DNA from 2 places in the Marinobacter sp. C2H3 genome. Region 2 is predicted to be linked to the other one. Evidence: predicted binding sites of a transcription regulator. Region 2 holds the regulator's gene; the other holds the start of a gene.
What was found. Region 2 encodes sigma-54, which starts transcription at its own class of promoters, with help from an activator protein. Its sites were predicted from a motif close to ANTGGCATNNANNTTGCTNT; they were not measured.

Region 1: a site for sigma-54 is predicted at 1,004-1,023, ahead of V3388_RS08335 (pilin). Genes of this name have one in related genera too.

The regions. Positions count from the first base shown of each region.
Region 1 covers NZ_JBBBNZ010000002.1:714,377-719,334, reverse strand. The annotation lists gene pilB (type IV-A pilus assembly ATPase PilB) at 1-655, opposite strand, end outside; gene V3388_RS08335 (pilin) at 1,111-1,554, shown strand; gene V3388_RS08330 (Wzy polymerase domain-containing protein) at 1,630-3,426, shown strand; gene V3388_RS08325 (sulfotransferase domain-containing protein) at 3,434-4,255, shown strand; gene V3388_RS08320 (glycosyltransferase family 2 protein) at 4,248-4,958, shown strand, end outside.
Region 2 covers NZ_JBBBNZ010000001.1:998,871-1,003,828, forward strand. The annotation lists gene ptsN (PTS IIA-like nitrogen regulatory protein PtsN) at 1-442, opposite strand, end outside; gene hpf (ribosome hibernation promoting factor) at 535-843, opposite strand; gene V3388_RS04385 (RNA polymerase factor sigma-54) at 860-2,404, opposite strand; gene lptB (LPS export ABC transporter ATP-binding protein) at 2,551-3,276, opposite strand; gene lptA (lipopolysaccharide transport periplasmic protein LptA) at 3,254-3,808, opposite strand; gene lptC (LPS export ABC transporter periplasmic protein LptC) at 3,792-4,394, opposite strand; gene V3388_RS04405 (KdsC family phosphatase) at 4,394-4,958, opposite strand, start outside.

The DNA of each region.
Region 1 (4,958 bases), on a different contig from region 2:
GAACACGATAGACCTTTTCATAGGGCTCGAAGTGAACGTCCGATGCGCCGCCGCGAATCGCGTCCAGCAACATTTTGTTCACGTACTTGACGATCGGCGCGTCGTCCACGTCGGTGGCGGACACCGCGCCCTCGTCGTCCTGCTCGCCACCCTCGGTCTCCACGCCTTCCAGGTCGGCATCGTCCAGATCGCCCATGGACGTATCCTGGGATTCCAGATACTTGTCGATGGCGGCCCGAAGGCGGGCGTCGTCCACCAGCACCGCATCAGTGCTCAGGCCGGTATTGAACTTGATTTCGTCCAGGGCCTGGATATTGGTGGGGTCCGACACCGCAATGAAGAGGCGGTTTCCCCGTTTGTACAGCGGCAACGCGTTGTGTTTGCGGACCAATTTCTCGTCGACCACCTTCTCAGGCAGCATCTCCGGCAGAAACGCCTCCAGGTCCAGCACCGACATGCCAAACTCCATGGCCGCGGAAAACGCCAGTTTACTGCTATTAGCCAGGTTGTTCTGGGTGAGGTAGGTGATCAGCGGAATGCGGTTTTGGGACGCCTGCAGGAACGCATCGCGGGCCACGTCCTCATCCAGGATCCCGTCCTCCACAAAACGACGGGCCAGCCCGGTCAGCGTCACATTGGTTTTATTGGTCGCCATAAAAGAAATCAAAAAGGTGGTGTAAGTGGTTGAAACCGATCTCGGTCCGTACCGCTGAGTTTAGATGGCCCGGGCCGCTTTGGAAAGCCAAAGCCTCGAGGTGGGTCGGAAGCCTTGGTCCAAGCCCGGGGTCAGATGAAAACCTTCATCTGACCCCTTGCCCTGCACCGAGCTTCAGATCACCCCAAAACCTGCCCACAAACAAAACATGCCCCAAAAATAACGGTGACCAATTTCGTCACCGATTGACGCATCGCGGCGACAAAGGCGTGCTCATGCCCACTGTGACCCCCGTCACGTTCAGTGGCAGGTGCCTGAAATCCCGGGGCGTTTTGACATTATCTTGCAATTGGCACAAACGATGCTTTACTACACGCAGGCTCATCGCCGGTCGCGGGACCGAACCCCTCGGCACCGGGCCATCATGAGTAGATCAACGACAAATGAGGTCGATAATGAAAAATATCCAGATCAACCATGCCCAGAAGGGTTTTACGCTGATCGAACTGATGATCGTTGTGGCGATCATTGGTATTCTGGCGGCTATCGCTATTCCTCAGTATCAGGATTACATTGCTCGGACTCAGGTCACCCGGGTAGTCGGTGAGGTTTCAAACCTGAAGACTGCGACCGAAGAGCAACTCATGCGCGGAACCGATCCGAGTGCGGCGTCCCAGCTGGGCTTCACCAGCTCCAACCTGATGTCTGCTGTGCCCACGGTAAGCTTCACCAATGGTTCAGGCACGATCAGTGCAAAACTGGGTACCGATGCATCTACGGCTATCAAGGGCGCCACCGTGACCCTGACCCGTACGGCTAGCGGCGTGTGGACCTGCACGGTCAGCGCTGGCGGCGCGGGCTCCTGGAAGCAGGACTACGTTCCGACTGGTTGTAAATAATCGGTCAAGCGTCTGTGCTTGGAAGGGGCGTCGCAAGACGCCCTTTTTTTTTAACCCAGCTTGAATGGATCCCTCATGAGGCACTTCGAGCCCACCCTGCACCTATTCTTGATCGCTACCCTGGTTCTTGTTGCTTTCAGCGTGCCGTTTCACTACATCCCGATTGGTTCGTTTGCCGAAGAGTTCATCGCAGGATATGCAGCGGTTCTTGGAGCGGTGGTTAGTTGGGCCTTCATGCCAAAGAGGCGTATGGTGTCATCAGCTGCGGTCCTTTGGCTGGTGTGGGGCGTTGTTCTTACCATCTCGTTTACCGTTAACGAGTACAGCCTGAGAGCCTCCGGATTGTGGGTTCTGATTTACTGGTTCGTGGGTCTCGCCTCGATCGTCTGGTTTTCGCGGCTGAGCACGCTCTTTTCAGAACAGAAACTCGTCACTGCACTGGCGGCGATTTTCGCTATTTTATTGGTTTTGCAAGCGCTGCTGGGTGTCGCGAAGTTCTACGGGATGCTCAGAGTATATGGTATTGATGAAGCGGGAAGCAGCCGCCTTCCTGGTCTGATCAATCAGTACAACCTCACGGCAAGCGCTGTCATGATCGGCGCTATCTCCGTAATCTACCTGAACATACGTGGGTTAGTGGGGACCTTTTTTACCGGAGTGCTGCTCTACTTTGCCGCCGTAACAGAAATACTCACCGATACCCGGTCCGTGATCCTTTACATTGCGGTTGTTCTTATAACGCTTGCAATGAGCTGGTCCAATTCACGTGGCGACGAATCAGTAGCCCGTAAATTTAAAGTGTTGGGCTTAACGATCACTGCATCGGTCGTTTTAGCCTTTGGATCAATTGGCGCAATCGATAGCGCTATGAGATACGCTGGCCCGACTGAGCTGGCTCGTCCGGGTGTCGACCAAGCCGCATCGACCAGAGATTTCTCAGATTTGGGAATTCGCTTGGCCGAGGCGAAGAAAATCGCCGCTGGTATCGGTGATCATGCCATTTTTGGTGTAGGCCCCGACAATTACTCTTCCTACAGCTATCAGTGGGACGACCTAATAACGGATGGCAGGCATCCCGGAATGCTGCCAACCCACAGCCACAACATTTTCACCATGGTTTTTGCCGAGGAAGGGCTTCTCGGTTTGCTGGTTCTGGCTGCCGCCATCATTTTTACAACGTATTTTGTGTTGAAATCGCCAAAAACTGCAGAGTGGTTCTGGAAGGCGTCGTTGCTCGGCGTGATCTTCGTATACAGCAACGTCGAATACCCGCTATGGTATCTTCAGTATTTGGTCGTGTTTCTCGGCGTTGTTTCCCTGGTCCTCCCCGGGCTGAAATTCAACCTGACAAGCCGGTCCATCAGTGTGTCGACTTCCGTAGCGACACTAGTGGTTATGTTCGGGCTTGGGTACAACCTTATTAATGGGTACTGGGCGTTGATACACGCTGGAGGCAAGGACGTTTGGGATGCTGAAACAATAAGAGATGTTCGAGCGTGGCAGAGTGACTCCCTCCTCGGACCTTACGCTGAGCTTCTCATCTATCAGCGCATCTTACCGGATGAGGGTGCCTATGATAGGGATTTGGAACGGGTTGATAAAATGAGCCATTGGCGTCCGCATAACCTGGTCCAGGCGAGAAAAATCGAGCTTTTGGTTCTGAAGGGGGAGTCTGAAAAGGCCTGTAAAGTTGCGACCAAAGCAATCCGAATCTTTCCATCAGTTTATGTGAAGCTTAAAGCCGACCTTCCATTGATTCATCAGTACCGGCAGGTCGACGTTTCTGGGGTGGAAGAGTGTATCGAAAGAATTTATGGGAAAATGCATGTAAATGCCGACATCGAGGCTGAAAACGTGCCCGGAAACTCGTGAATCGTAAATGAAAGTAGACTTTTTCTTTATTGGCCCATCCAAGACTGCTTCAACCTGGCTGTATCAGGTATTATCCGAGCATCCCAAATTCAATGTTCCGCCTGGGAAAGATATATACTTTTTTGATCAACTTTACGATAAAGGCTTTAATTGGTATCACCGTCAATTTGACGCCCCGAAGTCAGGTCAAATATCAGGTGAGTTCAGTCACGATTATATTCTGAGTGACGATGCGCTCGAGAGAATATGTAAATACAACCCTGAAGCAAAAATAATTATTTGTCTCAGGGACCCGTTTGAGCGGACCGAGTCAGGTATCCGATTTCTGCGAAGAAATGGTCGCTTTTATCAGAACGCGAGAGAAGCCGCAGAGAGGCATCCAGAACTGATTAGTGGAAGTCTGAACGGTGCTAACCTGCAGCGCGTCTATCGGTATTTTGAGCGGCAAAATGTTCTTGTTCTCGAGTTCGACTTATTGAAACATGACAGTGGCGCTTTTTTAAGCCTTGTTTATCGATTTTTTGACGCCGATCCTGTGCATTCCAAACGCTCTTCCCAAAGAATAAATGCAGCGCTAGAAGCGCGATCAACAGCGCTCTCCATCTCAGTGAAAAAGCTGGCTCTTATTGCACGTCGTCACGGATTGGGTCGTTTGGTGGGTCTAATCAAGATGAACCCGTTCGTTAAGGCTGTCCTTTACAGGAAGCCAGAGAGTAAGTTTTGCCTTTCCCCTGATGACCGTAACTTCCTTGCCAATTACTTTAACGACGACATCGATATTTTGACCCGAATTCAGAATAAAAATTATGACGGCTGGAAGCATGAATGACGTTCTGGTGGTAATTCCTTGCTATAATAATTTCGTTGGTTTAAGTCGAACAATAGCGAGCATCGACGTCAATGACTGCGCTGATATTCTCGTGGTTGACGATGGTAGTGATAACGAGATCAGCGATGAAGATCTGCGGGAGTACCAGAGCGAATGCCGCAGCATCAAGGTTTTACGAAACGTTAAAAACGAGGGTGTTGCGGTATCGTTAAATAAGGGAGTCCAGTTCGCTGATCAAAATGGATATCGCTATATTGCTCGACTGGACGCCGGTGACCGTAATCTAGGCGCCCGACTCAGCCTTCAAAGACGCTTTCTCGACGCTAATGAGGATTATATAATCGTTGGGAGTTGGGTCAAGTTTGTATCTGAATCGGGTAAGACGCTTTTTATTTTACGCCACCCTTGTAACGATGGGCAGATACGAAATGCGTTGTTTCGATATAACCCATTCGTGCATCCGTCGGTGATGATTCGAGTGTCCGCTTTAACGACTGTCCAGGGTTATCCCGAAGAGTATCCCGCCCTGGAGGACTGGGCCTGCTTTATCAATCTCTCGAAAATTGGAAAGCTTTGTAACCTTCCCGAGGTGCTATTGGAGTATGAAGTTTCAGCAGACAGTGTGTCTTCCAAAAAACGGTATCGTCAGAATCTTAGCAAGGTAAAGCTATTGTGGGCGCACTTTAGATGGACGCCGGTTCAG
Region 2 (4,958 bases):
ACAGCGTCCGGGCACTGTCGCTGGCGCGCAGCTGCTCGCAGAACGAGCGCTGGTTGAATTTCTCGGCGAGCTGGCTCAACAGCTCAAGGTGCTCGCTGGTCGCCTCTTTGGGCACGATCAGGGCAAACACCAGGTCCACCGGCTGGTTGTCGATGGCGTCAAACTCCACGCTTTCCTCAAGGGTCAGCAGGACGCCAATCACCCGGTCCAGGCCCTCAAGCCGACAGTGGGGTATGGCAATACCCTGTCCGATGCCGGTACTGCCCAGGCGCTCCCGGGCCACCAGGTTGTTGAACATCTGGGTATCATCGAGCGTTTCATCACGCTGGTGGATCTGCTCGGCGATGAACTCCAGTACCCGCTTCTTACTGGACGCGGGCACCCGGCACAGGGTCAGCTCGGGCGAGAGGATGGTGTCTATGGTCAGGGATGGGTCGCTCATGGGATCGACTGCAGTCTGGTAAAAAAAGGCTGCGGCACCTCGTCAGTGCCGCAGCGCGTTTTGTCAGCGGATCGAATGGGAAACGGCGGCGCTCAGCGCTGGCCGTTGCCGTGCATCCGCTCCACGTTCTTTTCCTTGTGCTTGAGGACCTGCCGGTCCAGCTTGTCAATCAGGGAATCGATGGCCGCGTACATGTCCTGATCTTCCGCCTTTGCATGGATTTCTCCGCCAGACACATGCATGGTGCCCTCCGCAATTTGCCGCACCTTATCCACCTCCAGGGTCACCTGGCAATTGGAGATGTGATCAAAGTGGCGCTCGAGCTTATTGAACTTTTCGATGACGTAGTCCTTCAGGGAGGGGGTCAATTCTACATGATGGCCTGAAATGTTGAGTTGCATAGGCGTCTCTCCTGTTTTACACCAATCGTTTGCGTTCATTGGAAGGCGGAATGTGCATTGCCTCCCGGTACTTGGCCACGGTGCGTCGTGCCACCTTGATGCCCTGCTCCCCTAGCATGGCTGCAATTTTGCTATCGCTCAATGGCTTTTTTGGGGTTTCCGCGCCGATCAGTTTGCGGATCATCGCGCGGATGGCGGTGGACGAGCATTCGCCGCCCTCATCGGTGCTGACATGGCTGGAGAAAAAGTACTTCAGCTCGAAGATGCCCCTCGGGGTGTGCATGTATTTCTGGGTGGTCACCCGGGAGATGGTGGACTCGTGCATCTCCACTGCCTGGGCGATGTCCGAGAGAATCAGCGGCTTCATGGCTTCCTCGCCATGGTCCAGGAAACCCTGCTGGTGCTCGACGATGCGGGTGGCCACCTTCAACAGCGTCTCGTTGCGGCTTTGCAGGCTCTTGATGAACCACTTGGCTTCCTGCAGCTGGTCCCGAAGGTAGGTGTTGTCAGCACTGGAGTCCGCCCGGCGAATCAGCGCGGCGTATCCGGCGTTGACCCGGATGCGCGGGGCAATTTCCGGGTTCAGCTCCACACGCCAACGGCCCTCGTTCTTGCGCACGATCACGTCCGGAATCACGTAATCCGGTTCGCCCTGGTCGATCACATCTCCCGGGCGCGGGTTCAGGCTGGTAATCAGCGCCAGTACGTCCCGCAACTGGTCTTCCTTGAGGCGGCTGCGGCGCAGCAGTTGCGCGTAATCCCGGTTGCCCAGCAGGTTGATGTAGTGGGTCACCACCAGCCGCGCCTGGGCCAGCCAGGGGGTGTCGGGCGGCAGCTGGTTGAGTTGGATCAGCAGGCACTCCTGCAGGTCACGTGCGAACACCCCCGGCGGATCGAAGTGCTGCAGCCGGCGCAGCACCGCTTCCACCTCGTCCAGCTCAAGGGGATCCTCGTCGGTCTCGTCAGACAGCCCGGCATGGATGTCCTCAAGGGTGCTGGTCAGGTAGCCCCGGTCGTCCACGGCGTCGAGCAGGGAGTGGGCCACGGCCCGGTCCCGGTCACTCATGGGCGTGAGGTTCAACTGCCAGAGGAGATGGTCCTGAAGGGTTTCGGTGGCGGAGTTACGGCTTTCAAAGTCGCCGTTGTCGCCTTCGTCGTCGTTGCGGGACGAGGAGGCCGGCGCGGACTGGTAGATGTCGTCCCAGGCGGTGTCGACAGGCAGGTCATCCGGAATGGTGCTGTCCGCGTTGGATTCCGGCGTCCAGTCTGTGGTGATGTCCTCAGCGCCCCAGTCGTCCTGGGGATCGCTGCCAGTCTCGGTATCCGTCGTTGCGGTTTCCCGCGCCTCGGCGCCGTCGTCCCGGGCGTCATTGCCCTGGCCGTCCTCGTGATCGCCGTGGTCGTCGTCCTCGCTGGTTTCCAGCATCGGGTTGGAGTCGAGGGCCTGCTGGATTTCCTGTTGCAGATCGAGCGTGGACAGTTGCAGGAGCCGGATGGCCTGTTGCAGCTGGGGGGTCATGGTCAGGCTCTGACCCAGCTTTAACTGTAGGGACGCTTTCATCACCATGATTCAGGAACCGTCGCTCGTGGCGCGTATCGTGTTGGAACAAAAGAAAAAAGCCTTTATCTGCCCGTTACTTGGGCAGATAAGCAAGTTCTTTGCCGAGTTTACTGGTTCCGACCCGGCAAGACAATTGGGCCGGTGGTTCAGAGTCGGAATTCGTCGCCTAGATAGACGTCCTTGACCTGCTGATTGGCCAGGATGTCATCGGCGTTGCCGGACGCGATGATGTGGCCGCCGGAGACGATGTAGGCGTTCTCGCAGATGTCCAGGGTCTCGCGCACGTTGTGGTCGGTAATCAGCACGCCGATGCCCTTGTCGCGAAGGTGGCGGATGATGTGCTTGATGTCGCTGACGGAGATCGGGTCCACACCGGCGAACGGTTCGTCCAGCAGAATGAACGCCGGCTCCATGGCCAGGGCGCGGGCGATCTCCACCCGCCGGCGCTCCCCGCCGGACAGGGCCATGCCGACGCTGTCACGGATGTGAGTGATGTGGAATTCTTCCAGCAGTTCCGTCACCCGGGCCTCCCGATCCGCCCGGTTCAACTCCTTGCGGGTTTCCAGAATGGCCATCAGGTTGTCCCGGACGGTCAGTTTGCGGAACACCGAGGCTTCCTGGGGCAGGTAGCCAATGCCGGCGCGGGCTCGCCCATGCATGGGCAGCGGCGTGATGTCTCGGCCGTCGATGGTGATGCGGCCATTATCGGCCGCCACCAGGCCAACAATCATGTAAAAGCAGGTGGTTTTCCCGGCGCCGTTGGGGCCCAGAAGGCCGACGATCTCACCGCTCTGGATTTCCAGGGAGACGTCGATGACCACCTGCTTTTGCTTGTAACTTTTTGCCAGGTTACTGGCCCTGAGGACTGCCATTGGATTCCTGCTTGGTGCTGCGTGGCTGAATGACCATCTCGACCCGGCCACCGTCGCCGGACGTGCTGTTGGGGTTGCCCTGGCCGGTGACCACCCGGTTGGCGGTGTCGTAGTGCACCACATCGCCCTTGAAGACATTGCCGTTCTGGGTGATCACCGCCTGCCGCTCAAGAATCAGCAGCTCATCCTTGGCGGACCAGGTGATGGTCAGGGCCTTGGCGTCGGTTTCTCCCTGGTCATTCTCCGCGGGTTGGCGGTAATGAGCGGGTTTGCCCTCCGCCTCCATTCGGGTCAGGCCCTCGGCGTTCCGATAGAGAACCACTTTGTCGGCGTCCAGGCGGGTGTCGGCCTGGGTCACGATGACGTCGCCGGTGTAGGTGGCGATGCCCTTGTTGTCGTCCAGCCGGGCGTGGTCGGCCTTGACGTTGATGGGCTCGTCCGAGTTCAGGTCGAAGGCGTGGGCGGGCAGGGCGGTCACCAGGGTGGCCGCCGTCAACGCGAGCGCGGGCAACAGGTTATCGAGCGGTTTCATAGCGTCCTTCCACTTGGGCATTCAGCTCCAGGATTCGGTCGTCCAGCCAGGCCTTCATGCCAACCGCGTCGGTGACGCCGGTCGGGTCGGTGAGGGTTACCGGAGCATCGGTATAGAGGATGTGTTTGGCGTTGTCCAGGGTCAACCGGGTGGTGGCCAGTTTGGAGACGCCCGCGGTGGAGTCCCGCACCGCCAGGACGTGACCGATCAGGTGCAGCCGGTCCCGGTCCTGCAGCAGGCGGCCACGATCGGCGGTCACGTGCCACGGCTCGGCAGCCGGGTCGGTGTAGTAGCGGGCCTCGGGGGATTCGATGGTGGTCAGGCTGTTGCTCTCGAACTGCTCAATGCGCGGGCTGTTAAAGCGTATCTTCAGATTGCCGTTGGCGTCGTAGGAGGTGTAGTGGGCGTCCACCACAAAGCCGTCCGGCTCGGAGGGGCCCCGGAGCGCTTCGTTGGCCAGGTTGGTGTCACGGGGCGTCTCACTGCGCCACAGCAGGACGATCGCGGTGCCGATCAGCAGGGCCAGCGCCGGATACCGAACGAACGGGCGGTCGCCCAGCCGCTGCAGGGCCTCCAGAATCGCCATCAGCCCTGAAGCTCCAGATAGGGGGCGAGGGCGTCGTCCAGCCGGCCCTGGGCGGTCAGGATCAGGTCGCACACTTCGCGCACGGCGCCCTCGCCGCCGCCGGCCAGGGTGCAGTAGTCCGCGTGTTCCTGCACCAGCCAGTAGCCGTTCGGTACGGTCAGGCCCAGGCCGGCAAACCGGATGGCGGGAAGGTCCGGCAGGTCGTCACCCATATAGGCGATGTCGTCGGCGGAGATGGGCATGCCGTGGATCAGCTCCTGCAGAGCGACGCGCTTGTCTTCCCGGCCCTGGAGCAGGTGGGTAATGCCCAGGTTAGCCATGCGTCGCTCGGTCAGCGGGGAGCGGCGACCGGTGATGACGGCCACGGTGATGCCGGCGGCCATTAGCTGTTTCAAGCCCAGGCCGTCAAGAATGTTGAAGCCCTTGAGTTCGTCGCCGGTGGCGCTGAAATAGAGCCGGCCGTCGCTCATGATGCCGTCCACGTCAAAGGCGATCAGCCGGATCCGGGCGGCCTTGGCGAGCAGTTCGGGCGACCAGCGTGCATTGAGGGGCGAGGACAACCCC